2 regions of the Streptosporangium sp. NPDC000509 genome follow, and region 2 is predicted to be linked to the other one. Evidence: riboswitches for the same ligand, from Rfam matches in the RefSeq annotation. Region 2 holds a riboswitch; the other holds the start of a gene.
What was found. A riboswitch is a leader RNA that binds a small molecule or an ion and turns the genes downstream of it on or off. The one in region 2 is predicted to bind glycine.

Region 1: linked by a shared signal. The riboswitch ahead of gcvP (aminomethyl-transferring glycine dehydrogenase) and the one ahead of gcvT (glycine cleavage system aminomethyltransferase GcvT) in region 2 are both predicted to bind glycine.

What each region holds. Positions count from the first base shown of each region.
Region 1 is NZ_JBIAYX010000012.1:27,555-41,611, reverse strand. Features, by position in the region: gene ACFY3D_RS22420 (AMP-binding protein) at 1-797, shown strand, start outside; gene ACFY3D_RS22415 (hypothetical protein) at 849-1,223, shown strand; gene ACFY3D_RS22410 (RNA polymerase sigma factor) at 1,419-2,843, shown strand; gene ACFY3D_RS22405 (MbtH family protein) at 3,052-3,261, opposite strand; gene ACFY3D_RS22400 (hypothetical protein) at 3,721-4,122, opposite strand; gene ACFY3D_RS22395 (TetR/AcrR family transcriptional regulator C-terminal domain-containing protein) at 4,318-4,920, shown strand; gene ACFY3D_RS22390 (DUF5999 family protein) at 5,330-5,521, shown strand; gene ACFY3D_RS22385 (alpha/beta family hydrolase) at 5,529-6,161, opposite strand; gene ACFY3D_RS22380 (hypothetical protein) at 6,308-6,658, shown strand; gene ACFY3D_RS22375 (tetratricopeptide repeat protein) at 6,811-7,593, opposite strand; gene gcvP (aminomethyl-transferring glycine dehydrogenase) at 7,719-10,574, opposite strand; glycine riboswitch at 10,754-10,846, opposite strand; gene ACFY3D_RS22365 (MerR family transcriptional regulator) at 10,862-11,482, opposite strand; gene ACFY3D_RS22360 (bifunctional nuclease family protein) at 11,627-12,097, opposite strand; gene ACFY3D_RS22355 (MerR family transcriptional regulator) at 12,177-12,827, opposite strand; gene ACFY3D_RS22350 (FHA domain-containing protein) at 12,854-13,366, opposite strand; gene ACFY3D_RS22345 (mannose-1-phosphate guanyltransferase) at 13,740-14,057, opposite strand, start outside.
Region 2 is NZ_JBIAYX010000018.1:133,043-147,099, reverse strand. Features, by position in the region: gene ACFY3D_RS30425 (glutamine synthetase family protein) at 1-1,297, shown strand, start outside; gene ACFY3D_RS30420 (aldehyde dehydrogenase family protein) at 1,300-2,646, shown strand; gene ACFY3D_RS30415 (3-oxoacyl-ACP reductase) at 2,652-3,428, shown strand; gene ACFY3D_RS30410 (gamma-glutamyl-gamma-aminobutyrate hydrolase family protein) at 3,565-4,260, shown strand; glycine riboswitch at 4,332-4,430, shown strand; glycine riboswitch at 4,431-4,525, shown strand; gene gcvT (glycine cleavage system aminomethyltransferase GcvT) at 4,559-5,650, shown strand; gene gcvH (glycine cleavage system protein GcvH) at 5,647-6,036, shown strand; gene ACFY3D_RS30395 (L-serine ammonia-lyase) at 6,109-7,485, shown strand; gene ACFY3D_RS30390 (hypothetical protein) at 7,627-9,798, shown strand; gene ACFY3D_RS30385 (DUF6286 domain-containing protein) at 10,026-10,682, opposite strand; gene ACFY3D_RS30380 (amino acid deaminase/aldolase) at 10,832-12,025, shown strand; gene ACFY3D_RS30375 (hypothetical protein) at 12,133-12,630, opposite strand; gene ACFY3D_RS30370 (DUF3618 domain-containing protein) at 12,760-13,092, opposite strand; gene bcp (thioredoxin-dependent thiol peroxidase) at 13,204-13,668, shown strand.

The DNA of each region.
Region 1 (14,057 bases), on a different contig from region 2:
CCGGCCTGCAGGTCCTGGTCAGGTCGCTGCTGGGCGGGACCGAGCCGATCGTGCACGACGGGTTCTCCCCCGAGGCCGTGCTCTCCAGCGGCGCGGAGCACGTCTCGCTGGTGCCGACCCAGCTGCGCCGGCTGCTCCAGGTGGATTCGACGCGTCTCCAGCGCCTGTCGAGGATCAGGACCATCCTGCTCGGCGGCGCCGCCGCTCCCCCCGGCCTGCTCGCCGCGGCCCGCGCGGCCGGCGCCCAGGTGGTCACCACGTACGGCATGAGCGAGACCTGCGGCGGGTGCGTCTACGACGGCGATCCCCTCGACGGGGTGGGGATCGCCGTCGTAGACGACGGCCGGATCCGTCTGAGCGGGCCCATGCTGTTCTCCGGCTATCGGCTCCGCCCCGACCTCACCGAGGCGGCCCGCGACGGCGACTGGTTCCTCACCTCGGACCTGGGCACCCTGGAGGGAGGGCGGCTACGCGTGCTGGGGCGGGCCGACGACGTCATCAACACCGGAGGTGAGAAGGTGGTCGCCGCGGCGGTGGCCGCCGTGCTGGCCGAGCATCCCGCGATCGTCGACGTCGCCGTGGTCGGCCGTCCCGACCCCGAGTGGGGCGAGCGGGTGGTGGCCGTCGTCGTCTCGCCCTCTCCGCCGCCCCTGGCCGAGCTGCGCGCCCTCGTCAAGGAGCGGATGCCCGCCTACGCGGCCCCTGCCGACCTGACCGTTGTGACCGAAATACCGCTTCTGGCCAATGGCAAGCCGGATCTCGCGGCTCTCCGTTATGGTCGTGATCGGGAACCGTGAAGGTGCCCCCGAACGTCCAATGAGGTAGCCGAAGCAGGAAGGACAAGCCCGATGAACGTCACCCGGAAGACATGGGTCTCGGCTGGAATCGTGAGCCTGGTCCTCGCCGGCGGCATTTCCGTCACGGCGGCCGCCGCGTCGGGCGGGATCGGCAGAGCGGAGAAACCATCGGACGAGCCGGTGCCCGCCGTGTCCCCGAACGAGCCGGGACCGCCCTCGTACGAGCCGTCACCGACCGCGTCCGCTCCTCCCGCCGAGGACTACGTGGTCTCCAAGGAGGTCAACCCCGACCCCGAGAAGGTCTTCGGTTACTGGAACGAGGACCGGCTGGAGCAGGCCGAGCCCTTCCCGATGCCCATGGTCGACGGCCCGCTCGAAGGCTCCTCGGAGTCGGCCGAAGAGGGCCCCGTGGAAGTGATCGAATAGGCCCTCTCGGGCACCCGAGCGCGGGTGGATCGCCGACACGGCGGTCCACCCATCATATTTTCCGAGTCAAGTCGGGAACAGAATGTTCTTGCCTGGGGTTATTGGTACTGGTGCGCCGAGCGGCTCCCAGACCGCCCCACCCCAAGACCAGCAAACCGTAAATTCAGACGACTCCGTGATGGAGGAGGTGTCCTCATGCCCCCAGCCGCCGTGGCGACCTCATCTGAGGCCCCGACGACCCTCGACCAGCTCCTTGACCGAGGACGAGTCCAGGGTCACCTTTCACTCGCGGAGCTGCGTCACGCCTTCGCCGAGGCGGGCGTCAGCCCCACCGAGGGCAGGTCGATTCTGCGCGAGCTCACCGAGGCGGGCGTCAGCCTGGCGGCCGAGAACGAGCCCACACTCTCGGCATCCACCACCAAGAGCACCCGCAAGACCTCCGCACACAAGACGAAGACCGCCTCCGCGAGGAAGACCTCGACGAAGGCCGAACCCGTGGCCGGCGCCCCCGACGCGACCAAGGTCCCGGTGGAGTCCTCCGGGGACCTCAAGACCACCAGGAGGACCAAGGCCGTGAAGGCCGCCGGGACCACCGCCAAGGGCGTCAAGGACGCCAAGGACACAGCGGCGGAGCCCGAGGACGAGTGGAACCCGACGGAGGAGCCCGAGGTGGAGGTCGAGCCGACCCTCGACCTCGACGACCAGTCCTCCGTCATGGGCGACTCGGTGCACACCTACCTGAAGTCGATCGGCCGTCGCACCCTGCTCACCGCCGCACAGGAGGTCGAGCTGGCCAAGCGCATCGAGGCCGGCCTGTACGCCGAGTCCAAGCTGGAGGCCGAGCCGGGCCTGTCCGCGGTCGTGCGTGACGACCTGGAGTGGATCGCCGAGGACGGCCGCCGGGCCAAGGACCACATGCTGGAGGCCAACCTCCGCCTGGTCGTCTCCGTGGCGAAGAAGTACACCGACCGGGGCATGGCCCTGCTCGACGTGGTCCAGGAGGGCAACCTCGGCCTGATCCGCGCGGTGGAGAAGTTCGACTACACCAAGGGCTACAAGTTCTCCACCTACGCCATGTGGTGGATCCGCCAGGCCATCCAGCGCGGCTTCGCGGACTCGGCCCGCACGATCAGGCTGCCGGTGCACGTGCTGGAGATGCTCTCCAAGCTGTCGCGCGTCGAGCGCGACATGCACCAGCGCCTGGGCCGCGAGCCCACGCCGGAGGAGCTGGGCGTCGAGCTCGACAAGAGCCCCGACCAGATCGAGGAGCTGCTGCGCACCAGCCGCCAGCCGATCAGCCTCAACGCCACCATCGGCGAGGACGGCGAGACCACCATCGGCGACCTCATCGAGGACGTCGACTCGCCCGAGGCCTCGGAGGTCGTCGACCGTCAGCTGCTCGGCGAGCAGCTGCGCGGCGTGCTGGGCAACCTCTCCCCCAGGGAGGCCAAGATCATGGCCCTGCGCTTCGGCCTCGTCGACGGCAAGCCCCACACCCTCGACGAGATCGGTAAGCACCTCGGCCTGACGCGCGAGCGCATCCGCCAGCTGGAGAAGGAGTCGCTCTCCAAGCTCCGCCACCCCAGCAACACCCGCCCGCTGCTCGACTGGGCCAGCTGACCCGGGCCGCCCGTTTCGAAGGGCGCCACCGCGAGACCTCCTGTCCGCGGTGGCGCCCTTCCGCGTTTCCGGCCCCGCCCGAGGGGGGTCCCGACGGAATCGGCGCGATCGCCGAGCGTCCCTCCCGGAAGGTCAGCGCGGGGGCCAAGGTGGACCAAGGCGACGGTCACCCGCATCCGGCCTCGAAGGCCGGGAAGGCGCGGAAGGCTCAGCCGTCCATCTGGGTGATGAGGCTCCTTGGGCGCATGTCGGTCCAGGAGCTCTCGACGTAGGCGAGACAACCGGCGCGGGAGTCCTCACCGTGGGCGATCTGCCAGCCCGCGGGGACGTCGGCGAACGCGGGCCACAACGAGTGCTGCCCCTCCACGTTCACCAGCACCAGGAAGGACGCGCCGTCGTCGTCGAAGGGGTTGATCATCGGTTACCTCCAGCAGGAACGGGCAAGGATCGGGGATTCGTCCGGCACCGGGAGCGGCGGTCGGCACGGGGTCCGCGTACGGGCGTCGGCGCGTGGTTTTCCCGCCGGCGCGCCCGGAGGCCGCCGAGCACCGATCTCCCGTCGCGTTCTCGGAGCCATCAGGCAGGGGTTGGGGCAGAGGAAAATGCGTGGCTGTGCACATCTCAGCGAAATACCTGGTCACAGCGTTAGGCGAGCAGTCGGGGGCTGTCGGAATGACAAGATTTATTAGGTAAGCCTATCCTAAAATCCACCTCATCGACGGCGATGTCAAGGCTTATGGGGGATGACGGTGCCCAGGCCCCCCACAGGCCCGCCCGTGGGCCGGGACCGCGAAGGGCTCCTCCCCGCGGTCTTCGGCCGCGGGGAGGAGCCCTCTCGAACGGGAGCCCTAAGTGCCCAGGGTGCTTGGGACGAAGGTCAGCGGGCGGAGGCGGCGACCGGGCGGGGAACCCGGGGGATGCCGGTCAGCCGGTTCTGCTCGCGAAGGGTGCGCAGGCGGTTGACCTCCGCGGTCCACTCGGCACCCCGGGGGGTCGCCCTGCCCTTGCGGCGGCGGATCCGGTCGTCGTACGCCTTGACCCCGAACGTCGCACGCTGGTTGGCCTCGGCCGCGCGCAGGGCCTCGGTGAGAGCCCTGTCGAACGCCAGCCCGGCGGCTCGCAACTCCTGCACCGGAGCCGCGGCGGCCTGCGCCCGGCGCATTTCGGCCTCGGCCTCGCGCGCCTTCTCAAGGAGCTCGGGAAAGCTCTTCCCGACCTCCTGGTCAGCGTGGTGACGAACCTCCGCCTCCCGGCTCACGCTCGGTCGGAAAAACGCCATCTTCTTCCCTCTCTCACCGGTCGCCGGGCCTCCTCCGGCAGATCACCGCTCGTAGCCTACGCGCTCAGCCCTCACCCCACACACTCAGGGACCCGACCCCTTCCGGACGACCCCGTCCCGCCGCGCGACGGAGGTCCGTCCTGTTCGGCGCGCCACCCTTTACGCAGTAAGGCAGGCGGTGGCAGGATGCCTCCCATGCCCGCCAAGCGACCACCCGTCCCGCTCTCCAGGGAGCGCATCATCGACGCCGCCCTTCACATCGCCGACGGCCAGGGGCTCCGGCGTCTGACGATGCGACGGCTGGGCGACGCGCTCCAGGTGGAGGCGATGGCCATCTACCACCACCTGCCGCGCGGCAAGGACGCCCTCATGGACGCGCTGGCCGAGCACGTCACCACCGTGCACGCCGAGCCGGGCGAGAGCTGGCAGGAGAGCGCGAGGGCCTGGTGCCGGGCGAGCAGGGCAGCACTGAGAGAGCATCCCGGGGTGCTGGCCCTCGCCCTGACCAAGCCGCCGAGGGGCAGGGCGGCGATCGCGATCAGGGAGCAGACCGAGCAACTGGCCGAGGCGGGCCTGGCCGACCCGGCGGGGGCGGTACGCGCCCTGCGGGCCTACGTCTTCGGCGCGGTGGCGGTGGAGGTGCAGCAGTCGGGCTGGGCCGAGCCCCCGGGCGACGGGGACGAGCCCTGGCGCCCTCCGTCGAGGGGAGGCGGTAGCCCGGCGGCGGACACCGACTTCGAGCACGGGCTGGACGCGCTCCTGGCCGGCCTGGGCACGCGGGAGGGCAGGAGCCGTTAAGGGCCAGGCCGGGGGCGCGAGGGCCGACATCGGGGCACGTCAGCAACTTGTAACCGATCGTTTACCCGCCAGGCGGCGTGTCGGACTTGGTTGAATGTGCTCATATGAGGCATGCTGTGTTATAGGTCACATCCCCCGACAAAGCCCTGACGGACTGGCCCTCTAGCAGTCCCAAACAGTCCTAACGGGCTATGTCGCCGAGGTGCGATCGATCGCACACTTGATCTACTTGATGTGCGACCCTCGCTCTGTTAGGGGTCGCATGGCCATATGTCAACATTCAGATGCTCGTCCCCGTCATACGTGGGAACGGAGACCCATCGGTGACGGTGCCGCCGGATGTCCGATGCCCACCCCCGTGCCCGGTGTGACACGGGCGAGCCGACACGAGAGATCCGGAGGCACGCCGATGTGCCCGCACGAGCCGTCCTGTCCGTCCGCCGACGCGCTGGACCGCGAAGCCGCCCGCACCATGGCGGCCCACCCCGAGCAGGGCTGGAGCCTGCTCTGCAACGGTGTTGTGCTGTTCGAGGACACCGGCGAGCTCCTCCCCGACGGTGCCGTCATCGAGCCGCACCGGCCACTGGCCGGCGTCGTCTGAAGACCCGTCACCCCCGACCGGTCACGCTGAGCGGGTCCACCGAGCCCGGCCGCATCCTCGTGTCGAGCCACTCGGCGACCACCTCGCCCACCCTGGTGGGACTCCTCCCGAGGTCGTGACCCTCTCCCGGCAGCACCACCAGGCGCGCGGCGTCCGCCGCCTCGGGCACGCCGAACGGGTCACGGTCTCCGCTCACCACCAGCACGTCCACACCCGCCGCACGCAGCTCTCCCGCGCGTGACCGCTCCGGCTTCCTCGGCGGGTGCAGGGGGAACGCCAGCGCGACGACCGCGTGAGCACCGACCCGCTCGGCCGTACGGCACGCGACCCTCGCCCCGTTGCTCCGCCCGCCCTGCGCCAGCGGCAGCCCCGGATAGCGCCCGCGCAACCCCGCCACCAGCCTTTCCCACGCCTCGTCCTGCTTGACCGCCGACCCCGGCGCCCGGGCCCCGCGCACACGGAACGGCTGCAGCACCCGCGCGACCGTCCCGCCGATCGCCGTCACGGCGTCCCGCACGGCCAGCAGGTCCGGGGCGTCCACTCCCCCGGCCGAGCCGTGGGTGAGCACCAGCAGGAAGCGCGGGGCGGCCACCTCGTCGATCTCCACGAGGGCCGGGCCGTGCGGGGTCACGATCTCCAGGGGCCCGGCCGTGCCCGCCGGAAGCCGGGATTCCGCGGTGGTCCGCGGGGCGGACGCCTTCGCGAGGGGGGTGGAGTCGAAGGTGGACACGAATCTCGTCCTAACGGCTGATGCCCGGCGGCCGGGGGCGAGGGAACAATCGAAGCGTGCAGGACTACCAAGATATCCGCCAGGACATGCGCGCCACCATCGAGGCCCGGCGCGACCTCGGCCCGGAGTACGAGGCCGCGCTCGTCGACTCGTTCGTGTCACGTCTCGACGCGACCATCGCCCACCGGGTGCGCGCCGAGTTGCACGCCGCCGGGGCACCGGCGGCCAGGCCGCGCAGGAGCACGAACTCCTCGATCCCGATCGCCCTCGGTTCCATGGGCATCGGGATCCCGCTCACCGCCATCGCCGCGCAGAACGCCGGCACCGCCGGACTGCTGCTCGCCTGGGGCGGAATCGTCGCGATCAACTTCGCCCACGCCCTGAGCCGCTGGCGGGAGCGCGACTGACGGCGAGGGCGCCGCGGGGACGGGGAGACGCCTCCCCTGTGGTCCCCTGTGGATCCGCCACTCCCGGACAGTGTCCGGCCCGACCTCATCGGCCCGGCGTCCGCCCACAGGGCGACCGCCGCTCCGCGCACGGCCCCCGAAGTCGCCGGACCTCAGAGATCCCGGTCGAGGCGCAGGCGGACCTCACCGGCGAGGTCCTCGTCGGCGCTGTCCAGACCGTAGCGCCACACCCGCTCGGCGTCCTCGTCGCGCCCTCTGAGCGGAAGGGTGCGCGCCAGGAGCTCGATGGCCAGCGCACCGGTCTCCACGTCTCCGCCCTCCTCGATCGCGCCGGAGAACTCGGCGCAGGCCATCTCCAGATGAGCGATGCCGAGCATCACCCGCAGTCTCGGCACCTCGGCCGCCTCCGGCACCGAGAGCGCCTCCAGGAGCACCTGCGCGGCCTCGGCCGGCTCGCCCTCCTCAAGGAACACCTCCGCCAGCCGCTGAGCGGCCCGAGGAGCGATCTCCGGGTCACGGGTGGCGAGCGCCTCGCGAAGCGACCGCTCGGCCTCCTCATCGCCCGTGGCGAGCCGCGCGAGGGCCATGTGCGCCAGCGGGACGTAGGCGGGGTGGCCGACACCCAGCGCGGCCTGCCAGGCGGCGCGGGCCTGCTCCACCAGGTCCTCCCTTTCGAAGCTCCCCGCGAGCAGGCAGGCGGCCTGGGCGGCGAACTCCGGGTGCCCGGTCGCCAGCGCGGTGCGTGCGGCCGCGCGGGAGCCCGGCACGTCTCCGCTCTCCTCAAGCACCACCGCGAGCCCCACCGCCGCCTGGGCCCTGTCGGGTTCGTCGGGATCGGCGACCAGCTCAGCGAAGATCGTGGCGGCGCCGTCGAGATCGCCCGACTCGGCCAGTCTTCGCGCGGCGTCCAAGGGACGGGTGTCCACCTCAGGCATGCATGATCCTTCCGGATACGGAGACGCCCCGAGCCTAACGACTCGGGGCCTCGTCCGTCCCCCCGCATTCCCGGCGGATATCACGGTTCGCGCGGGTTTCCCGGCTCTCGCCGAGGCCGGCGGGATCAGTCCTCGTACGCCTCCAGGGGAGGACAGGAGCAGACCAGGTTACGGTCGCCGTAGGCCTGGTCGATGCGGCGGACCGGCGACCAGTACTTGCCCTCGCGCACCGACGGCAGCGGGTAGGCCGCCTCGGTGCGGCTGTAGGGGTGGACCCACTCGTCGACGACGAGGCTGTCGGCCGTGTGCGGGGCGTTGCGCAGCGGGTTGTCGGTCCTGTCGTACGCGCCGGAGGCGACCTTCGCGATCTCCTCGCGGATCGCGATCATCGCCTCGCAGAACCGGTCGAGTTCGGCCAGGTCCTCGCTCTCGGTCGGCTCGATCATCAGCGTTCCCGCCACGGGGAAGGACATGGTCGGGGCGTGGAATCCGTAGTCGATGAGGCGCTTGGCCACGTCGTCGACCGTCACCCCGGTCTCCTTGGTGATCTGGCGCAGGTCGACGATGCACTCGTGGGCGACGAGGCCGCCACGGCCGGTGTAGAGGACCGGGTAGTGGGGGCTGAGCCTGCGGGCCAGGTAGTTGGCCGACAGGATGGCCTGCTCGGTCGCCGCCTTCAGGCCGTCGGCGCCCATCATCCGGATGTAGGCCCAGGAGATGGGCAGGATGCCCGCCGAGCCGTACGGCGCGGCCGAGACAGGGCCGACCGCCGTACCCTCACGCAGCGGATGGCCGGGCAGATAGTCGGCCAGGTGGGCGCGGACCGCGACCGGGCCGACGCCGGGGCCACCGCCGCCGTGCGGGATGCAGAAGGTCTTGTGCAGGTTGAGGTGGGAGACGTCCGCCCCGAACTCCCCCGGCCTGGCCAGACCGACCAGCGCGTTGAGGTTGGCGCCGTCGACGTAGACCTGCCCGCCGGCCTCGTGCACCAGCTCGCAGATCCGGACGATCGTCTCCTCGTACACACCGTGCGTGGACGGGTAGGTCACCATGATCGCGGCAAGCTGCTCGCGGTGCTTGTCGATCTTCGCGACGAGGTCGTCGAGGTCGACGTTGCCCTTGTCGTCGCAGGCGACCACGGCCACGCGCATGCCCGCCATGACGGCGCTCGCGGCGTTGGTGCCGTGCGCGGACGAGGGGATCAGGCAGACGTCGCGGCCCGACTCTCCGCGCGCGGTGTGGTAGGCGCGGATCGCCAGCAACCCGGCGAACTCCCCCTGCGAGCCGGCGTTCGGCTGAAGCGACACGGCGTCGTAGCCGGTGACCTCGGCGAGCCAGCGCTCCAGCTCCCCGATCAGCTCGATGTGGCCCGCGGCCTGGTCCTCGGGCGCGTAGGGGTGCAGCCCGGCGAACTCCGGCCAGGTGATCGGCTCCATCTCGGTGGTCGCGTTGAGCTTCATGGTGCAGGAGCCCAGCGGGATCATCGACCGGTCGAGCGCGATGTCCTTGTCCTGGAGCCTTCGCAGGTAGCGCAGCATGGCCGTCTCGGAACGGTGGCTGTGGAAGACCGGGTGGGTCAGGTAGTCGCTGACCCGCGCCAGCGCGGCGGGCAGCGCGTCGTGGGCGGCGGCGTCGAGGTCGGCCAGCACGGCGCCGCTGATCTCGAAGGCGGCCAGGACCTGCTCCAGGTGGAGCGGCTCGGTCTTCTCGTCGCAGGTGACGCCCACGTGGTCGGCGTCGACCAGGCGCAGGTTGACGCCGTTCTCGCGGGCCGTGGCGACGATCTCCTCGGCGCGGCCGGGCACCCTGGCGAGCACGGTGTCGAAGAAGGTGTCGTGCACGACCTCGACACCGCCCTGACGCAGGCCCTCGGCGAGCACGACGGCGTGCCTGTGGGTGCGCCGTCCGATCCTGCGCAGGCCCTCGGGGCCGTGGTAGACGGCGTACATGCCGGCGATCACGGCGAGCAGCACCTGCGCGGTGCAGATGTTGCTGGTGGCCTTCTCGCGGCGGATGTGCTGCTCACGGGTCTGGAGGGCGAGCCGGTACGCGGGGCGTTTGTCGGCGTCCTGGGAGACGCCCACCAGGCGGCCCGGCAGCTGGCGCTGGAGACCGTCGCGGACCGCCATGTAGGCGGCGTGGGGGCCGCCGAAGCCGAGGGGGACGCCGAAGCGTTGCGAGGACCCGACGGCGATGTCGGCGCCGAGCTCGCCCGGCGCGGCCAGCAGGGTGAGGGCGAGCAGGTCGGCGGCGGCGACCACCTGGGCACCGCGCGCGTGGGCGGCGTCGGCGATGGCGCGGAAGTCGCGGATCCTGCCGCTGGCGCCGGGATACTGCACGAGCACCCCGAAGCACTCGGGAAGCTCGGCGGTGAAGTCGCTCTCGACCAGCTCGATGCCGAGCGGCTCGGCGCGGGTGCGCAGCACCGCCTTGGTCTGCGGCAGCGCGTCGGCGTCGACCACGAACACCTTCGAGGGGCCGCGGCCGGCGCGGCGGGCCAGGGTCATCGCCTCGGCGGCGGCGGTGGCCTCGTCGAGCAGGGAGGCACCGGCGACGTCGAGGGCGGTCAGGTCGGAGACGACGGTCTGGAAGTTGATCAGGGCCTCCAGACGGCCCTGGGAGATCTCCGGCTGGTAGGGCGTGTACGCGGTGTACCAGCCGGGGTTCTCCAGGAGGTTGCGGCGGATGACGCCCGGAGTGATCGTGTCGTGGTAGCCCAGGCCGATCATCGAGGTGAGCACGGTGTTTCGCCCGGCGAGGACTCGAAGCTCCGCGAGGGCCTCGGACTCCCCGGCCGCCGGGGGCAGGCTCAGCCGCCCCGCGGAGCGGATCGCCTCGGGCACGGCCACCGCGACCAGGTCGGCCACGGAGGCGAATCCGACCGCCTCCAGCATGCGGGTCTGGCCGGCGTCGTCCGGCCCTATGTGGCGGGTGGAGAACGGCAGGGAGCCGAGTTCGCTGAGCGATGACAGGTCGGTCATTGTGAAGCCTCCCGGGACGGGGTGGAGACCGGCGCTGGGCGCGGGCGTATGCCTGGTCTCCCCCTCTGTCATCACGACCGTCTCACGCGTCGTGACCTGAGAGCTTCACCTACCCGTGACGGGAGGCTTGCACCGTCGGTGAGTCGCGCCTGGCCGGCGCGCCTGCTTTCCAGAGTTGCCTCGTCCGTGCGGTACCGGGTGCCTGAGAGATTCCGGGGAGGTTGCTCCTTCGGCGCCCCGCTCGCTGTCGGGGTCTCTCCCGCACAGGGTCAGCAGCGAGTCCGAGTTTACCCGGTTCGTCGTGCTCTGCGACGGCGGGCCAGCTCATCGGCCTGATGATCGCCTAAAGGGCCCTCGCTCGACTCCGCACGTTCGCCGGGCAGATCCGCGAGGGAGCCCTCCACCTCCTGCCACACCCGTCCCAGTGCTATGCCGAAGACTCCCTGGCCGCCCTGGAGGAGGTCGATCACCTCGTCGGGCGAGGTGCACTCGTAGACGCTCACCCCGTCGCTCATCAGGGTGATCCCGGCCAGGTCGTTGACGCCCCGGTCGCGCAGGTGCTGCACGGCGATGCGGATCTGCTGGAGGGAGACGCCGGTGTCGAGGAGCCGTTTGACGACCTTGAGCACCAGGATGTCGCGAAAGCCGTAAAGGCGCTGGGAGCCGGATCCGTGGGCGGCTCTCACGGTGGGCTCGACGAGGCCGGTGCGCGCCCAGTAGTCGAGTTGCCGGTAGGTGATGCCGGCCGCGGAGCAGGCCGTCGGGCCCCGGTAACCGATGTCGGCGGGCACCTTCACCGGTTGCCCGTCGAACAGCAGACCCTCTTCACCCGCGCGCTGACGTGCCGACTGGCGCCGTTTCGGGTCATCCTGATCGGCGTTTCTACCCTCGCCGCTGCTGACCGCCACGCGGACCTCCGGCTTTCTCTCATCCCACGGCCTGATCTGGGGGTTTACGCACGGCCGCAGGGTTCACATGCACCGTAGGACTGGGGCCAGGTCCAGTCAACGACCCCACTCGGCGCGTCGTGAAGCGTAAATGCACCGAAATTCCTACCCCGCGCGGCCGAAGTCCTCGGGCGTGATCGTGTCAAGGAACTCCCTGAACTTCTCCACCTCGTCCTCCTGGTCGTCGGGGATGATCACCCCCGCCTCCCGGACCACATCCTCACTCGCGAAGATACGTGCGCCGGTGCGAAGTGCCAAGGCGATCGAGTCCGAGGGACGCGCGCTCACCTCCACCCCGTTGGAGAACACGAGATCGGCGAAGAAGATGCCGTCGCGCAGGGCGACGATGTTGACCGTGCTCAGCCGGACTCCGAGCCCTTCGAGCACGTCACGGAACAGGTCATGAGTGAGCGGCCGGGGTGGTGGTTCCTCGGCCTGGGCCATGGCGATCGCCGTGGCTTCCGTCATGCCGATCCAGATAGGCAGGTAACGCTCCCCATGCGTCTCTTTCAACAAGACGATCGGCTGGTTGGAGGGCATTTCAACTCGAACGCCCACGACCTCCATCTGCAACACGGGCTGCTCCGTCTTCGCTGGATTCCGACCGGTTTGTTCAACGTAACACTCGTGGGGGTACGAGTGCCTGGTCAGGCTCTCACCGACCCAGAGCCCCACGCACGCCGGAACGCAGCAGCGAGGCGTGCAATTCCAGCAGCAGGCCGGAAATCTCCCTCGCCGTCTCGTCGGCCTGGTCGATCGCGCCAGGCCCGCGACGGCGCAGCAGCGGGGCGACGGCCTGCTCCACCAGGCCCGCCTCGCGCTCGGCCGCGGCCTTGACCGCCCTCAGGTGGCGGGCGCGCAGGCCGAAGGCGGCGAGGGCTCCGACGCTGCGGGCCACGGCCAGCGCCTCGGCGTCGTAGTAGCGGGCCACCGCGGCCAGCAGGCCGTAGTCCTCAAGCTCGGCGAGGGTCTCCTCGTCGAGCTCGGCGGCGGCGATCAGCTCCTCGCGGGTGAGCCTGAGCTCGGGAGGCGCCTCGTCGGGGACGGCGCGCGGCCGGGCGGCCGGGCGCTCCTCGCGATCGGCCGCCTCCAGATGATCCTTGATCACTCGCAGCGGCAGGTAGCGGTCACGCTGCTCGCTGAGGATGTAACGGAGCCGCTCGACGTCGGCGTAGCTGAACTTGCGGTAACCGGAGGGACTGCGCTCCGGCTCGATCAACCCCTCGCCCTCCAGGAAACGAATCTTGGAGATGCTGACGTCGGGGAACTCGCCCTGCAGGAGGGCGAGCACCTCCCCGATGCTCATGTGCGCACGAGCGGCCTGCGAGCTCATCATCCTCCAGCGGCGCCGCGGGTGAGGAAGACGAGGCGGAACTTGCCGATCTGCACCTCGTCCCCGCCGTACAGCGGGACCTCCTCGATGCGCTCGCGGTTCACGTACGTGCCGTTGAGGCTGCCGACGTCACGGACGGTGAAGACCCCGCCGCCGCGCCGGTAGAACTCCACGTGACGGCGCGAGACCGTGATGTCGTCGAGGAAGATGTCGCTCTCCGGATGGCGGCCCACGGTGGTGAGATCGCTGTCGAGCAGGAACCGGCTGCCGGCGTTGGGGCCGCGCATCGCGACCAGCAACGCGGTGCCCGGGGGCAACTGCTCGACGGCCTGCCGTTCGGCGAGAAGCGTCTCACCTGTCTCCGCCTCATACGCCTCGATCCCGGAGAGGGAGATCGTCGATGTGCTGTCTCCGGCGGTCTCGGCTTTGGTAAGCGGCGACCCGCATCGTGAACAGAAACGGGCATCCTCAGGGTTGGCATGACCGCACTGCGTGCAGTAGACGCTCGGCATCGATCGGCTCGGCCTCCTACCGCGAAGACGCGGCAACGGTGCTCAGTGATGCGCGCCTCGCTTCTTCGCTTCTCAAGTGTTTTCTCGGACTGCGAATGCCGCAACATACAGTGATGAGGCGCGAAGGTCAAGGTTGACGCTGAACCGCGGGTACGGTCGGTGACAAAGTTACAGTGGGGCACTGTCTCCGGTCCATGGCGCCGCGCTGTGTTTTGTCGCGACCCCTCGCCCCCGAGCGCTCATCCTCCTCCCTTCCCGCCCGGCTTCTCCCGCTCCGCTCGGCTCACGGTCCTCGCTCACGACCTGCTCCTCGCCCCCTCCCCCGGTGCCCGGCTGGGCCCACCTGAGCCCGCCTGTGCCCGCCTGTGCCCCTTCAGCCGCCCGCGGCGTCCTCGACCACCCGCGCCCAGTGCTCGATCAGGGTCTGCGCGGAGTCGACGTCGAAGCCCTCGGCCCACAGGTGGGTGACCGCCTCCGTCGGGTCGGGCAGCACCAGGGCCCAGCTGCCGTCCTCGGCGACGACCCGGACCCCGTCGGTGGTGTCGATGCGGTAGTGCTCGGCGGCCTCGATGACCGAGCGCATCACCGCGCCCTTGGCGGCCCACGGGGTCGGCACGGTCCGGCGCAGCAGCTTGGCCTCGGGGATCCTGGCGTCGATCTGGCTGAGCGAGAGCCTGGTCCTGGCGACCAG
Region 2 (14,057 bases):
CACCGTGCTGCTGGCGGTCGTCGACATGCAGGGCCGTCTCCAGGGCAAACGCCTGTCGGGGCGCTACTTCCTGGAGGAGGTGCTGCGGCACGCCTCCGAGGGCTGCAACTACCTGCTCGCGGTCGACGTCGACATGAACACGGTCGACGGCTACGCCATGTCGTCCTGGGAGCGCGGATACGGCGACTTTGTCATGAAACCCGATATGTCCACCCTGCGCCGCGTGCCGTGGCAGGAGGGGACGGCCCTGGTCATGGCCGATCTGGTGTGGGAGGACGGCTCCGACGTGACCGCCTCGCCGCGCCAGATCCTGCGCAGGCAGCTCACCAGGCTGGACGAGCGGGGCTGGGGCGCCTTCGTCGGCACCGAGCTGGAGTTCGTCGTCTTCGGCGACACCTACGAGGACGCCTGGCGCCGCGGCTACCGCGACCTGACCCCCGCCAACCTCTACAACGTCGACTACTCCCTCCTCGGCACCGCGAGGGTCGAGCCGCTGCTGCGCAGGATCAGGCTCGGCATGGAGGGCGCGGGCATGTACGTCGAGTCGGCCAAGGGCGAGTGCAACCTCGGCCAGCACGAGATCGCCTTCCGCTTCGCCGAGGCCCTGTCCAGCTGCGACAACCACTCGATCTACAAGAACGGCGCCAAGGAGATCGCCTCCCAGGAGGGCATGGCGATCACCTTCATGGCCAAGCCGAACCAGCGCGAGGGCAACTCCTGCCACATCCACATCTCGCTCAGGGACGCGGGCGGGGAGCCGGTGATGGCCGGTTCCGGGCCGCACGGGCTGTCGGCGACAGGAGCGCACTTCATCGCCGGGCAGATCGCGCTGATGCGCGAGCTCACCCTGCTGTACGCGCCGAACATCAACTCCTACAAGCGGTACGTGCAGGGCAGCTTCGCCCCCACCGCGGTCAAGTGGGGCGTGGACAACAGGACGTGCGCGTTGCGCCTGGTCGGCCACGGCCCCTCGCTGCGGATCGAGAACCGGGTACCCGGCGGCGACGTGAACCCCTACCTGGCGGTCTCGGCGCTGATCGCGGCCGGCCTGCACGGCGTCGAGAACGAGCTGCCGCTTGAGGACGCCTTCACGGGGAACGCCTACTCCTCGGGCGCGGAGACCGTACCGAGCACGCTGCGCGACGCGCTGGAGCTCTGGGAGACCTCCGAGTTCGCGGCGGCCGCCTTCGGTGAGGACGTCGTGGCGCACTACGCGAACAACGCCCGGGTCGAGCTCACCGCCTTCGACGCGGCGGTGACCGACTGGGAGCTTTTCCGGGGATTCGAACGGATGTGAATGTGAAGATCATCAATCCGGCGACGGAAGAGGCGGTCGCCGAGATCGAGATGGCCGACGCCGCCGAGATCGACAGGGCCGTGGAGCGTGCCGGGCGCGCCTTCGCGCACTGGCGGAACGTCGCACCGGGAGACCGTGCCCGGCTGCTGCGCCGTTTCGCCTCGCTGGTGCGCGAGCACGCCGAGGAACTCGCCCTGCTGGAGGTCGCCAACGCCGGGCACACGATCGGCAACGCCCGCTGGGAGGCGGGCAACGTCGCCGACGTGCTCGACTTCTACGCGGGGGCACCGGAGCGCGATCACGGCCTGCAGATCCCGGTGCCCGGCGGGCTCGACGTCACCTTCAGGGAACCGCTGGGCGTCGTCGGCGTGATCGTGCCGTGGAACTTCCCGATGGTCATCATGACCTGGGGGGCGGCCCCCGCGCTGGCCGCGGGCAACACCGTGATCGTCAAGCCCGCCGAGTGGACGCCGCTCACCGCCCTGCGGGTGGCCGAGCTGGCGCTGGCCGCCGGCCTGCCCGAGGGGGTGCTGCAGGTCCTGCCGGGGGCCGGGGAGGTCGCGGGTGCCCGGCTGGTCGAGCACCCGGGGGTGGCGAAGATCGTGTTCACCGGCTCGACCGAGGTCGGCAAGCAGATCGCCGCGACCTGCGCCGGACAGGTCAAGCGGCTCACCCTGGAACTGGGCGGCAAGAGCGCCAACGTGGTCTTCGCCGACGCCGACCTGGAGAAGGCCGCGGCGACCGCGCCGTACGCGGTGTTCGACAACGCGGGCCAGGACTGCTGCGCGCGCTCCCGGATCCTGGTCGAGCGCTCGGTCCACGACGAGTTCCTCGCGCGGTTCGGCGAGGCGGTGCTGAACGTCCGAGTCGGTGACCCCCGCGACGAGGCCACCGAGATGGGCCCGCTGATCAGCGCCGAGCACAGGGAACGGGTGGCCTCCTTCGTCACCGAACCGCCCCATCTGCGGGGCGTGTGCCCGTCGGGGCCGGGGTTCTGGTTCCCGCCGACGGTCCTGACGCCCCGGTCGGCCGACGACCGGGCGTTCACCGAGGAGATCTTCGGCCCGGTGGTGTCGGTGGTGCCGTTCGACGACGAGGCGGACGCCGTACGGATCGCCAACGACACCCCGTACGGCCTGAGCGGGTCCATCTGGACCCGCGACGTCGGCAGGGCGCTCCGGGTCGCCAGAGCGGTGGAGGCGGGCAACCTCAGCGTCAACTCGCATTCGAGCGTCCGCTACTGGACCCCGTTCGGCGGTTTCAAGCAGTCGGGCCTCGGCCGCGAGCTGGGTCCCGACGCCCTGTCAGCGTTCACCGAGACCAAGAACGTCTTCATTTCCGAGGAGTAGAAGCGATGCTGCGTTTGCAGGACCGTTTGCAGGACAGGGTCGCCGTCATCACCGGCGCCGGAAGCGGGATCGGCCTCGCCACCGCGCGCCGGTTCGCCGCGGAAGGCGCCCGCGTCGTGTGCGTGGACCTGGACGAGATGACCGGTCCGGCGGCCGCCGAGGAGGTCGGGGGGCTGTTCGTGCGGGCCGACGTGACCGACGAGGACGACGTCGCCCGGGTGTTCCAGACCGCGTTCGACACCTACGGCAGCGTGGACATCGCGTTCAACAACGCGGGCATCTCGCCGCCCGAGGACGACTCGATCCTGGAGACCGGCATCGACGCCTGGCGCCGGGTCCAGGAGGTGAACCTCACCTCGGTCTACCTGTGCTGCAAGCACGCCATCCCGTACATGCGGCGGCAGGGCAAGGGGTCGATCATCAACACCGCGTCGTTCGTCGCCGTGATGGGGTCGGCGACGAGCCAGATCTCCTACACCGCCTCCAAGGGCGGGGTGCTCGCCATGTCCCGCGAGCTGGGCGTGCAGTTCGCCCGCGAGGGGATCCGGGTGAACGCGCTGTGCCCGGGGCCGGTGAACACGCCGCTGCTGCAGGAGCTGTTCGCCAAGGACCCCGAGCGGGCACAGCGCCGCCTCGTCCACATCCCGGTGGGCCGCTTCGCCGAGGCGTCCGAGATCGCCGCCGCGGTGGCGTTCCTCGCCTCGGACGACGCGAGCTTCATCACCGGCTCGGAGTTCCTGGTGGACGGCGGTATCTCCGGCGCGTACGTCACCCCGCTGTAGACCCGCTGTAGACCTCGCCCCGCCACCTTCGCGACCGGCGGTGGCGGGATTTGCCCAGGCCATACCCCGGCCCCGATAACGTGCGAGGACGTGGGCCCATCTCCCATGTCCCCGGCGTCCGCGTGAGAAAGAGATCATGTCCCGTCCCGTCATCGGCATCACCTGCTACGTCGAGCCCGCGCGCTTCACCGTCTGGGAGACGACCACCGCGCTCCTGCCGTACGACTACGTCGACCACGTGGCCCGCGCGGGCGGGCAGCCGGTGATCCTGCCCCCCGCCGGCGACCCCTCGGCGCTGGTGGAGCGCCTGGACGGGCTCATCCTGGCCGGGGGCGGTGACGTCGGCCCCGAGCGGTACGGGCGGGAGCCGCACGAGCGGACCGGCTACGTCCGGCCGTTCCGCGACGACGCCGAACTGGGACTGGTCGAGGCGGCGCTGGAGCGGGGCACACCCTTCCTGGGGATCTGCAGAGGCATGCAGATCCTGAACGTCTCGCTGGGCGGCAGCCTCCATCAGCACCTGCCCGACGTGGTCGGCCACGCCGGGCACGCCCCGGCCCCCGGCCAGTACGGCAGGATGCCGGTGCGGCTCGCCCCCGGCAGCCACACCTCGAAGATCTTCGGGACCGAGACCGTGGAGGTGGCCCACTACCACCACCAGGCCCTCGACCGGCTCGCCGAGGGCCTCACCGTGACCGCCCACGCCGAGGACGGCACGGTCGAGGCCGTGGAGGTGGACGACCACCCCTTCGCCGTCGCCGTCCAATGGCACCCCGAGACCGACGACGAGTCGGCCCTGTTCGAGGCGCTGGTCCGGCACGCCGCCCCCTGACCGGCACGGATCGGTGCCGCGAGGGGATTTCGCTCGGCCGGTGCGGGCGGTTAGGCTGGCGGCGACACCGATGAACCCGTGCGGGAGAGCGTCCTGACAGCCAGACCAGGACCCCTGAAGGAGCAAGCCCTCCCCGCGAACCTCTCAAGGCAAAGGACCGTGCGGGTAGGTGCCCTCTGGAAAGCAGGTCCCACGACCTCGCCGAAGGTGAAAGTCCGGTAAAACCCGGATGAAACTCTCAGGCACCCACGACAGAGGGGGAGGATGCTCTCATCTGTCCCTTGTCTGAGGTGCGCACATGTCCCGACCTACGCCGCTGCGCGGCGTCCACGAGTCACTCGGCGCGACGCTGACCGACTTCGCGGGCTGGCTGATGCCGCTCCGCTACGGCAGCGAGTCGGCCGAGCACAAAGCGGTCCGCCAGGCGGCCGGCCTGTTCGACCTCTCCCACATGGGGGAGATCTTCGTGACGGGGCCGCAGGCCGCCGAAGCCCTCGACTACGCGCTGGTCGGCCACCTCTCCGCGCTGGAGCCCGGCCGCGCCCGCTACACGATGATCGTCGACGCCGAGGGAGGCGTGCTGGACGACCTGATCGTCTACCGGCTCGCCCCCACCGAGTTCATGGTCGTCGCCAACGCCTCCAACTACCCCCGGGTGGCCGCCGAGCTGACCGGCCGCGCCAAGGGCTTCGACGCCGCGGTGGAGGACCGCTCCGAGCGGTACGCGCTGGTCGCGGTCCAGGGTCCACGCTCCGTGGAGATCCTGGGCTCGCTCACCGACGCCGACCTCGAAGGGCTCAGGTACTACGCCGGCCTGCCCGCCGTCGTCGCCGGGCACGAGGCCCTCGTCGCCCGTACGGGATACACCGGCGAGGACGGCTTCGAGCTGTTCGTCGCGGCCGAGGACGCCGAACCGCTCTGGGCCGCCCTCACCGAGGCGGGCGCGCCGCACGGCCTGATCCCCGCGGGCCTGTCCGCCCGCGACACCCTCCGGCTGGAAGCCGGGATGCCGCTGTACGGCAACGAGCTGTCGGCCGGCCTGACCCCGTTCGACGCCGGGCTCGGCCGTGTGGTGAGGTTTGACAAACCGGGCGACTTCGTCGGCCGGGCCGCCCTCGAACCCCTCAAGGACGTCCCGCCGTCCCGCCGCCTGGTCGGCCTCGTCGCGACCGGCCGCCGGGTGCCCCGGCACGGGTATCCGGTGGTGGTCGCCGGTGACGGCGCGGTCGTCGGCGAGGTCACCAGCGGGGCGCCCTCCCAGTCACTGGGCAGGCCCATCGCGATGGCCTACGTGGACAACGGCCTGTCGTCAGGACTGGCCGTCGACATCAGGGGCAGCCACGAGCCGGTCGAGGTCGTCGCACTGCCTTTCTACAGGAGGAAAAAATGAGCAGCATTCCCGAGGACCTGCAGTACACCAAGGAACACGAGTGGATCTCCGGCATCGATGACGGCCTCACCCTCACCGTGGGCATCACCGCCTACGCCGCCGAGGCGCTGGGTGACGTGGTCTATGTGCAGGTGCCCGAGGTCGGCGCGACGGTCACCTCCGGTGACGCCGTCGGCGAGGTCGAGTCGACCAAGTCGGTGAGCGACATCTTCGCGCCGGTCGACGGCGAGATCGTGGAGGTCAACCAGGCCGTCGTGGACGACCCCTCGCTGGTCAACAGCGACTCCTACGGTGAGGGCTGGCTGTTCCGCGTACGTCTTGAGGGCTCCGCCGACGACCTGCTGTCGCCCGAGGAGTACGCCGCGCTCACCTCGGGTGAGTCCTAAGCCTTTCCCCCCTCGCGTCACGGTCACGCGCGCCGGAGGGCGCGCGTGGCCGTCCACGCTGGAAGGATTCAGATGACGATCAGTGTCTTCGATCTCTTCAAGATCGGAATCGGCCCGTCCAGCTCGCACACCGGCGGCCCGATGGCCGCCGCCCACAAGTTCGCCCGCGGCCTCCACCAGGACGGGCTCCTGGAGAAGACGGCCCGGGTACGCGCCGTCCTGTACGGCTCGCTGGGCCTGACCGGCAAGGGCCACGGCAGCGACAAGGCCGTGCTGCTCGGCCTGTCCGGCGAGAAGCCCGAGCTCGTCGACGTCGACGCGGTCGAGGGACGGCTCGCCGCCATGCGCGAGTCGGGCACCATCTCCCTGTACGGCTCGCGCGAGATCCCCTTCGTCATCGGCGAGGACCTCGTCTTCGAACGCAAGATCTCGCTCCCCGGCCACCCCAACGGCATGCGCTTCACCGCCCTGTCCGAATCGGGCGAGACGGTCCGCGAGAAGGTCTACTACTCGGTCGGCGGCGGCTTCGTCGTCGACGAGAACGCCACCGGCGCCGACCGGATCAAAGCCGACGACACCGTCCTGCCCCACCCCTTCACCACGGCCGCCGAACTGCTCGCCCAGTGCGAGGAGACCGGGCTGTCCATCTCCGGGCTGATGCTGGAGAACGAGCAGGCGTTCGGCCGCACCGAGGCCGAGGTTCGCGACCAATTGCTCGTCCTGTGGCAGGTCATGAGCGAGTGCGTACAGCGCGGCATCGGCAAGGAGGGCGTGCTGCCCGGCGGACTGAAGGTCCGCCGCCGCGCCCACCAGCTCCACCGGCAGCTGCGCAGCGAGTCGTCGGAGAAGGACTCGCTGCAGACGATGGACTGGGTCTCGCTCTTCGCCCTCGCGGTCAACGAGGAGAACGCCGCCGGCGGCCGGATCGTCACCGCGCCCACCAACGGCGCCGCGGGCATCATCCCGGCCGTGCTCACCTACTACGACCGCTTCACGAAGGACGCCGACGACGAGGGCGTGATCCGCTTCCTGCTCACCGCCGGGGCGATCGGCGTGCTGTTCAAGGAGAACGCCTCCATCTCGGGCGCCGAGGTCGGCTGCCAGGGCGAGGTCGGCTCGGCCTGCTCGATGGCCGCCGCCGGGCTCACCGAGGTGATGGGCGGTACCCCCGAGCAGGTCGAGAACGCCGCCGAGATCGGCATCGAGCACAACCTGGGGCTCACCTGCGACCCGATCGGCGGCCTGGTGCAGATCCCGTGCATCGAGCGCAACGCGGTCGCCTCGATCAAGGCCATCGCCGCCGCCAGGATCGCGCTGCGCGGCGACGGCCGCCACTTCGTCTCGCTGGACAAGGCCATCAAGACGATGCGCGACACCGGCCGCGACATGCTCGACAAGTACAAGGAGACCAGCCGGGGAGGGCTCGCGGTGAACGTCATCGAGTGCTGACCTCGGGGTTTGGGCGGTGGGGCCTCCGACGGGCGCGCGGGAGACTCGGGACCACGGAACCTTGAGGACATACAACTCGATCGCTACCAAATTTCGCATCACGTGCAGCCTCCTCCGATCCCACGCCTATGCTGGGTGGCCATGCGCGGGATTCGGGAGGTCGCGGTGGTCACGGGAACGCCCCCGGCAAGCCGCTCCCGCCGCTCCCGCCGACCGGCCCGCCCCGCCCGCTCCCTGCGGGCGCTCCGCTTTCTCGGGTCGCACTGGCTCTTCATCACCGCCCTCATCGCGGGTGGCGGCCTGCGCCTCCTCGCCATGCTCGGCTACCGGCCCGCCCTGTGGTTCTGGGCCGATTCCTTCGTCTACCTGAACGCCGGGCTCGCCCCCCGCCCCCTGGAGTCCCGTCCCGCGGGTTACTCGCTGTTCCTGTGGATCCTCAAGCCGCTGTCCAGCATCCCCGCGGTGGTCGCGGTGCAGCACCTGCTCGGACTGGCCGTGGCCGTCTGCGTCTACCTGCTGCTGCGCAGGCTGGGCGGGCTGCCGGGGTGGGGCGCGACGCTCGCCGCGCTGCCGGTGCTGTTCGACGCCTACCAGATCCAGCTCGAACACCTCGTCATGGCGGACCTGCTCTTCCAGTTCCTCGCGGTGCTCGCGGTCACGCTGCTGCTGTGGCGACGGCGCCCGGCGGCGTGGGTCGCCGCGCTGGCCGGGGCGCTGCTCGCCGCGGCGACCGTCACCCGCACGATCGGGCTGCCGCTCATCGCCGTGGCGCTGGTCTGCATGGTGATCCGCCGGGCGGGGTGGCGGGCGGTCCTCTCCGCGACGCTCGCCGCCGCGATCGGCCTGGGCTCGTACGCGGCCTGGTTCAGGGCCGAGCACGGCAGTTTCACTCTGACCAGGGGAAACACCTTCCTCTGGGCCCGGACGATGACCTTCGCCGACTGCGCCGCAATCCAGCCGACCGGCCCCGAGGCGGCCCTGTGCCCCGTCGAGCCGCTGGGGCAGCGCGCGGCGCCGCCCGTCTACATCTGGGACGGCGAGTCGCCACTGAGCAAGGTCAAGGGCAGCTGGGCCGAGCGCGACGCCCTCGCGGGCGCCTTCGCCACCCAGGCGATCATGGCCCAGCCGTTCGACTTCCTGCGGGCGGGTCTGGAGGACGTGGCCCACATCTTCGACTGGACCCGGCGCGTCTACCCGGCTCCCGGCCCGCAGAGCGCCTACGTCTTCCCCGACACCGTGCGGCCCTTCACCTCCGGTGCCGCCTCGCAGGGCAAGACCGCCGAGCAGCTGACCGTGGCCTACCAGGGCTCGTCGGGCGCGCCGACGATGGCCGAACCCTACGCGGGCCTGCTGCGCGACTACCAGGAGTACGGCTTCGTGCGGGGTCCGTACCTCGCGGTGATCCTGCTGGTCGGCCTGGTCGGCGTGCTGATGCGGCTGCGGAGGTTCGGCGGCGCGGTGCTGCTGCCCTGGGCGGCGGGGACGATGCTGCTGATCCTGCCGCCCTTCATCGCGGCCTTCGACCACCGCTACGTCGTCCCCGCCCTCCCGCTGCTCTGCCTGGCCGCCGGACTGGCCTTCGGTGTCAGGCACGAGAAGGAGGAGAACGCGCCCGAGGTCGCGGCGGGGAGAATGGACGAGGAGTCTTCGGGCGAGGGACCCGGCGACGAGGACCCCTCGCCCGGCGCGACGGCCGAGCGGCCGGTGTACGCGAGCCCCTTCGACGAGACGGCGCACGGGTCGTACGGCGGGCGGGCTCCCGAGGAGAGCCCGTCCGTGAGGACCTCGTACGGCGAGGCGGCGGACCGGCCGGGGTACGGCACGACGGGTGAGACACCCGCGTACGGAAACACGGCGGACCGGATGGTGTACGGAGGGACGGGTGAGCGCCCGGCCTACGGGGAGCCGGAGCGACGGTCGGCGTACGGGGCGACAGGTGAACGACCCGTGTACGGGGGGACAGGCGAACGGTCGGCGTACGGGGCGACGGGTGAGCGGTCGGCGTACGGAGGCACGGCAGGCTCGCCGGAGTACGGGGAGTCAGCGGCGGCGAACGTGAAGGCGAACCACCACGCCGAGTTCTACCTCCCCGAGCGCCCGTCGGACCTTCCCCACCGCGTCTCTGTTCAGCCGGGACACGAGTCTGCCGACATCGGTCGCGGGCGCGCAGCCCACCCCGATGCGCAGCCGCTCGTGCCGTACGTACCTGACGCGGACACGAGTGAGCCCTTCGACTTCTTTAAGAGCGACTCCAAGCATGGCGGTCCCCGTCCCGGTCCGCCTGCCCCACCGTCCCCATCCCAGGGCGTGTAGCAGCCACCGCAGCGCCAGCAGAGCGAGCGTCACCAGCAGCAGCGCGACCAGCCAGCCCGGCAACGGATGCGCGGCCAGCCACCCGGGGAACCCTCGGGGCACGAGCCTGGCACCGGGCGCCTGTCCCGGCAGGTCACCGCGTCCCCGCAGGAAGGCGTAGAGCCCGGCGCACACCAGCACCGTCCCCGTGACGGCCAGGCCGATCCGGTTGCCCAGGTAGGGCCTCATCAGGCCCCCTTCCTGCGCAGCCGTACGACGACCTCTCCCGCGCACATCGCGCCCAGGCCCCCGAGCCGGTCGCCCACCGCCGCACCCACCCGGCGCAGCACGGGGCCTGTCCGCTCGGCGTCGGTGAACACGGTGACCTCGACGATCCGCGACGTGAGCCGGACCCGTGCCCCGTTCACCTCCTCCACCGACTCGGCGGCCTCCCGCAGCGTGCGGCGGAGTCCGGACCTGGTGATGCCGATCACCATGTGCGGGTCTCCCGCCTCCAGCGGCACCAGCCGGGACCGCCCCGGCAGCGCGGCGAGCGCGAGCATCACCAGGCCCACCGCGACGGCGAGCGCCGAGGCGGCGAACACGGCGGGATCCGACCAGTTCCACGCGCCGACGCCCTTGACGATCCGCCGGTAGGGCACCCGCGCGAGCGGGGAGTCCATGAGCAGGCCCACCGTCACCGCGGCCGAGGCCGCCAGCACGGCGGACACCGTCAGCGCGGTGGGGACGCCCGCGAGGGTCCTGCCCGGCCTGAGCATCCGCACCGACCTGCGCCGGACGTCCTGGAACCGCTCGGCCCCCGCCTTGCCCCCCGAGCCCGGGGTGTTCCCCGCGGCACCGGTGCCTCCCGAGCCCGCCAGGACGTCCTGGAGAGTAGTCGTCATCCGGCCATGTGTACGCGTTCCCGCAGGGCCGGACCGGGGATCAACCGCCCACTTGCACGATCTTGAGCCCTCCCTGGCGGGAGCATTGATCGCCAATACGGCAACATGAACAATGCTCATCTTCTCCGCATCGGGGTTATCCTGCGGACATGGACGACCGCCAGCGCTACGACCGGGCCACAGCGCACCTGGACCCTCCCTTCGCCGTCCTCGACCTGCGGGCCCTGCGCGCCAACGCCGAAGGCATGGCCCGCCGCGCCCGGGGCAAGCCGATCAGGGTCGCCAGCAAGTCCATCAGGTCCCGGGCCGTGCTCGAACGCGTCCTCGCCATGGACGGCTTCACCGGAATCATGGCCTTCACCCTCCCCGAAGCCCTCTGGCTCGTCTCCACCGGGATGCGCGACGTGCTCGTCGCCTACCCCACCGTCGACCGCGCCGCACTCGCCGAACTCGCCGCCGAGCCGATCGCGGCGCGGGAGATCACGATCATGGTGGACCGGGCCGAGCACCTGGACCTCGTCGAATCCGCCGTCGCCGGAGTCCGCGACCGCCACGAGATCCGGCTCTGCCTGGACGTCGACGCCGGCTACCTCGCCCTCGGCGGCCGGTTCAGGGCGGGCGTCCGCCGCTCCCCCGTCCGCGAGGTCGACCAGGCCGCCGACCTCGCCACCGAGATCGCCAAAAGGCCCGGCTTCCGGCTCGTGGGCCTGATGGCGTACGAGGCCCAGATCGCCGGGGTCGGCGACGACCCGCCGGGCAACCCCGCCCTCACCCGGGCCGTCCGCCTGATGCAGGCCAGGTCCCGCCGCGAGCTGATCACCCGCAGGGGCCGGATCGTCCAGGCCGTCCGCCAGGTCACCGACCTGGAGTTCGTCAACGGCGGCGGCACCGGCAGCATCGAGAAGACCACCGAGGAGAGGGCCATTACCGAGATCGCGGCCGGATCCGGTTTCTTCCATCCCCGCCTGTTCGACTTCTACCGGGGGTTCACCGGCCGGCCCGCCGCCCTGTTCGCCCTGCCCGTCGTACGCCGCCCCGCCCCCGGCGTCGTCACCGTCCTCGGCGGCGGCTACCCCGCCTCCGGCGCCCCCGGCGACGACCGCCTGCCCCAGCCCTACCTGCCGTGCGGGCTGCGCTACGACTCCAACGAGGGGGCCGGGGAGGTCCAGACCCCCCTCGTCGGGCAGGCCGCGGAGGACCTGCGCGCCGGCGACCGGGTCTGGTTCCGGCACGCCAAGGCGGGCGAGCTCTGCGAGCGCTTCGCGAGCCTGCACCTGATCGACGGGGACGAGGTCGTGGACGAGGTCCCCACCTACCGCGGCGAGGGCCGCACCTTCCTCTGACGCGAAACGGGCACCCGCCGTCTCACCGGCGAGTGCCCGTTCTCCTCACATCTCGGTCCCGTCCTCCGGGTCCGATGGCCCGCGGTGCTCCCGGCCTCGGAGAGATCTCAGAAGCCCAGGTCGAGCTCTTCCCACCTGCTGCACTTGTAGGTCGACCAGCCGCGATACTTGACCTGGCAGGTCTTGACCCGCACCTCGCTCACGTCGTGCGCCGTGACGCGGAAGCGCTTGGTGTCGTCGTAGCTGCACAGCCTGTCGCGCTTGACGACGTCCCAGTCCTCGTCCTCGGACGAGGTGACCTGCACCTCGACGTAGGCGCAGCGGCCCCCCTGGCGGAGGGTGCGCCTGTCGCCGTCGTACAGTTCGCCCCGCAGCCTGAAGGTGTTGTCCTCCTCGTCGTCACCCCTGACCGAGTACACGGCCTCCACTGTGGCCAGGCCGTTCCTGGACTCCTGCTCGAAGCTGTCGTCGAAGTCTCGCGCCGAGGACGCCGAGGACGCAGCCGACGCGGACGTCGGTGTCGCGGCGAAGGCGGCCGGAGCCACGGTCAGCATGACGCCCGTGGTCGCCACCACCGCGATCGCAGCGCGAATGATGTTTTTCATGGATTTACCCCTCCTTTTTCCTACTCGCGATGGTCCGCGAGCGGGAAAAAGGTCACATGAGTAAACCCCTACTCAATTCCGGGCAGCCGATCGGTCATCGGCGACATTCGCTCCCTCGGCCGGTGACGGTCAGCGACGACGGCGCCGCCACAGCATGACCACCGCGCCGAGCGCCAGCGCCGCCCCCACCCCGATCAGGATCGGCGCCAGGTCCGGCCGCTCGTCCGCCCACAGGTCCTCGGGCTCGCCGGCGAGCCTGACCGGCTTCGGCCCCGCCGCGCCCCCCACCAGGTCACCGACCTGAGCGGCGAGATGCTCCGCGTTCGCCCGGACCTTCGCCACACCACGCGCCGCGACCCGCTTGGGGCTCACCCGGTCCGCGATGGCGTCCACCGTCTGGGCCAACTCCGCGCGCGTGCGCTCGATCTGTCGTTCCAACTCCGCGGGATCGGTGTCCGCCATGGCTATCCTCCCCTACTCCTTGACATTGATCAGTCTGTCAGGTCCTACCCACCCACGGCACTTCGGGCAGGCAGGTAAGTTGACCGGGGAACCATTCCTCGGAGGACCATCATGAAACTTGAGCCGGGCGACGCCGCACCGGACTTCACCCTTCCCGCCGCCGACGGCACCACCGTGTCGCTGGAGAGCCACCGCGGTAAGCGCGTCATCCTCTACTTCTATCCCGCCGCGATGACCCCGGGCTGCACCAAGCAGGCCTGCGACTTCCGCGACAGCCTCGCCTCACTCACCTCGGCCGGATTCGTCGTGCTCGGCGTCTCGAAGGACAGCCCGGCCAAGCTCGCCAAGTTCGTCGAGCACGACGCCCTCACCTTCCCGCTCCTGTCCGACCCCTCCCTTGAGGTCCACAAGGCCTACGACGCGTACGGGGAGAAGACGATGTACGGCAAGACGACCCTCGGGGTCATCCGCTCCACCTTCGTCATCGACGCGGACGGCAAGATCGAGAAGGCCCTCTACAACGTGAAGGCGACCGGCCACGTGGCCCGCCTCCGCCGCGAACTCGGCCTCGATTAACACCCGATTTTCACCATTTAATATGACATGAGCACGCCCCAAGAATTGTCGGTCCCATTACCTAGACTTGGGGCGTGCCCACCAAATACAAATACACCCCGGAAATGCTGGCGGAGGCCGCGGCCGCATCCCTCAGCATCGCCGACGTCCTCCGCCGCCTCGGCATGACCATCGCGGGCGGCAACCACGCCCATATCAGCCGCCAGCTGAAGCGCTTCGGAATCGACACGTCGCACTTCCTCGGCCAAGCGCATCATCGAGGACAGCCATCACCACGACGCCGTCGCCCCGAACAGGTTCTCGTCATGCGCCCGGAGGGCAGCCCGCGCCCGAACCCCGGCCAGCTCAGGCGCAACTTGATCGAGATCGGGATGCCATACCGCTGCGCG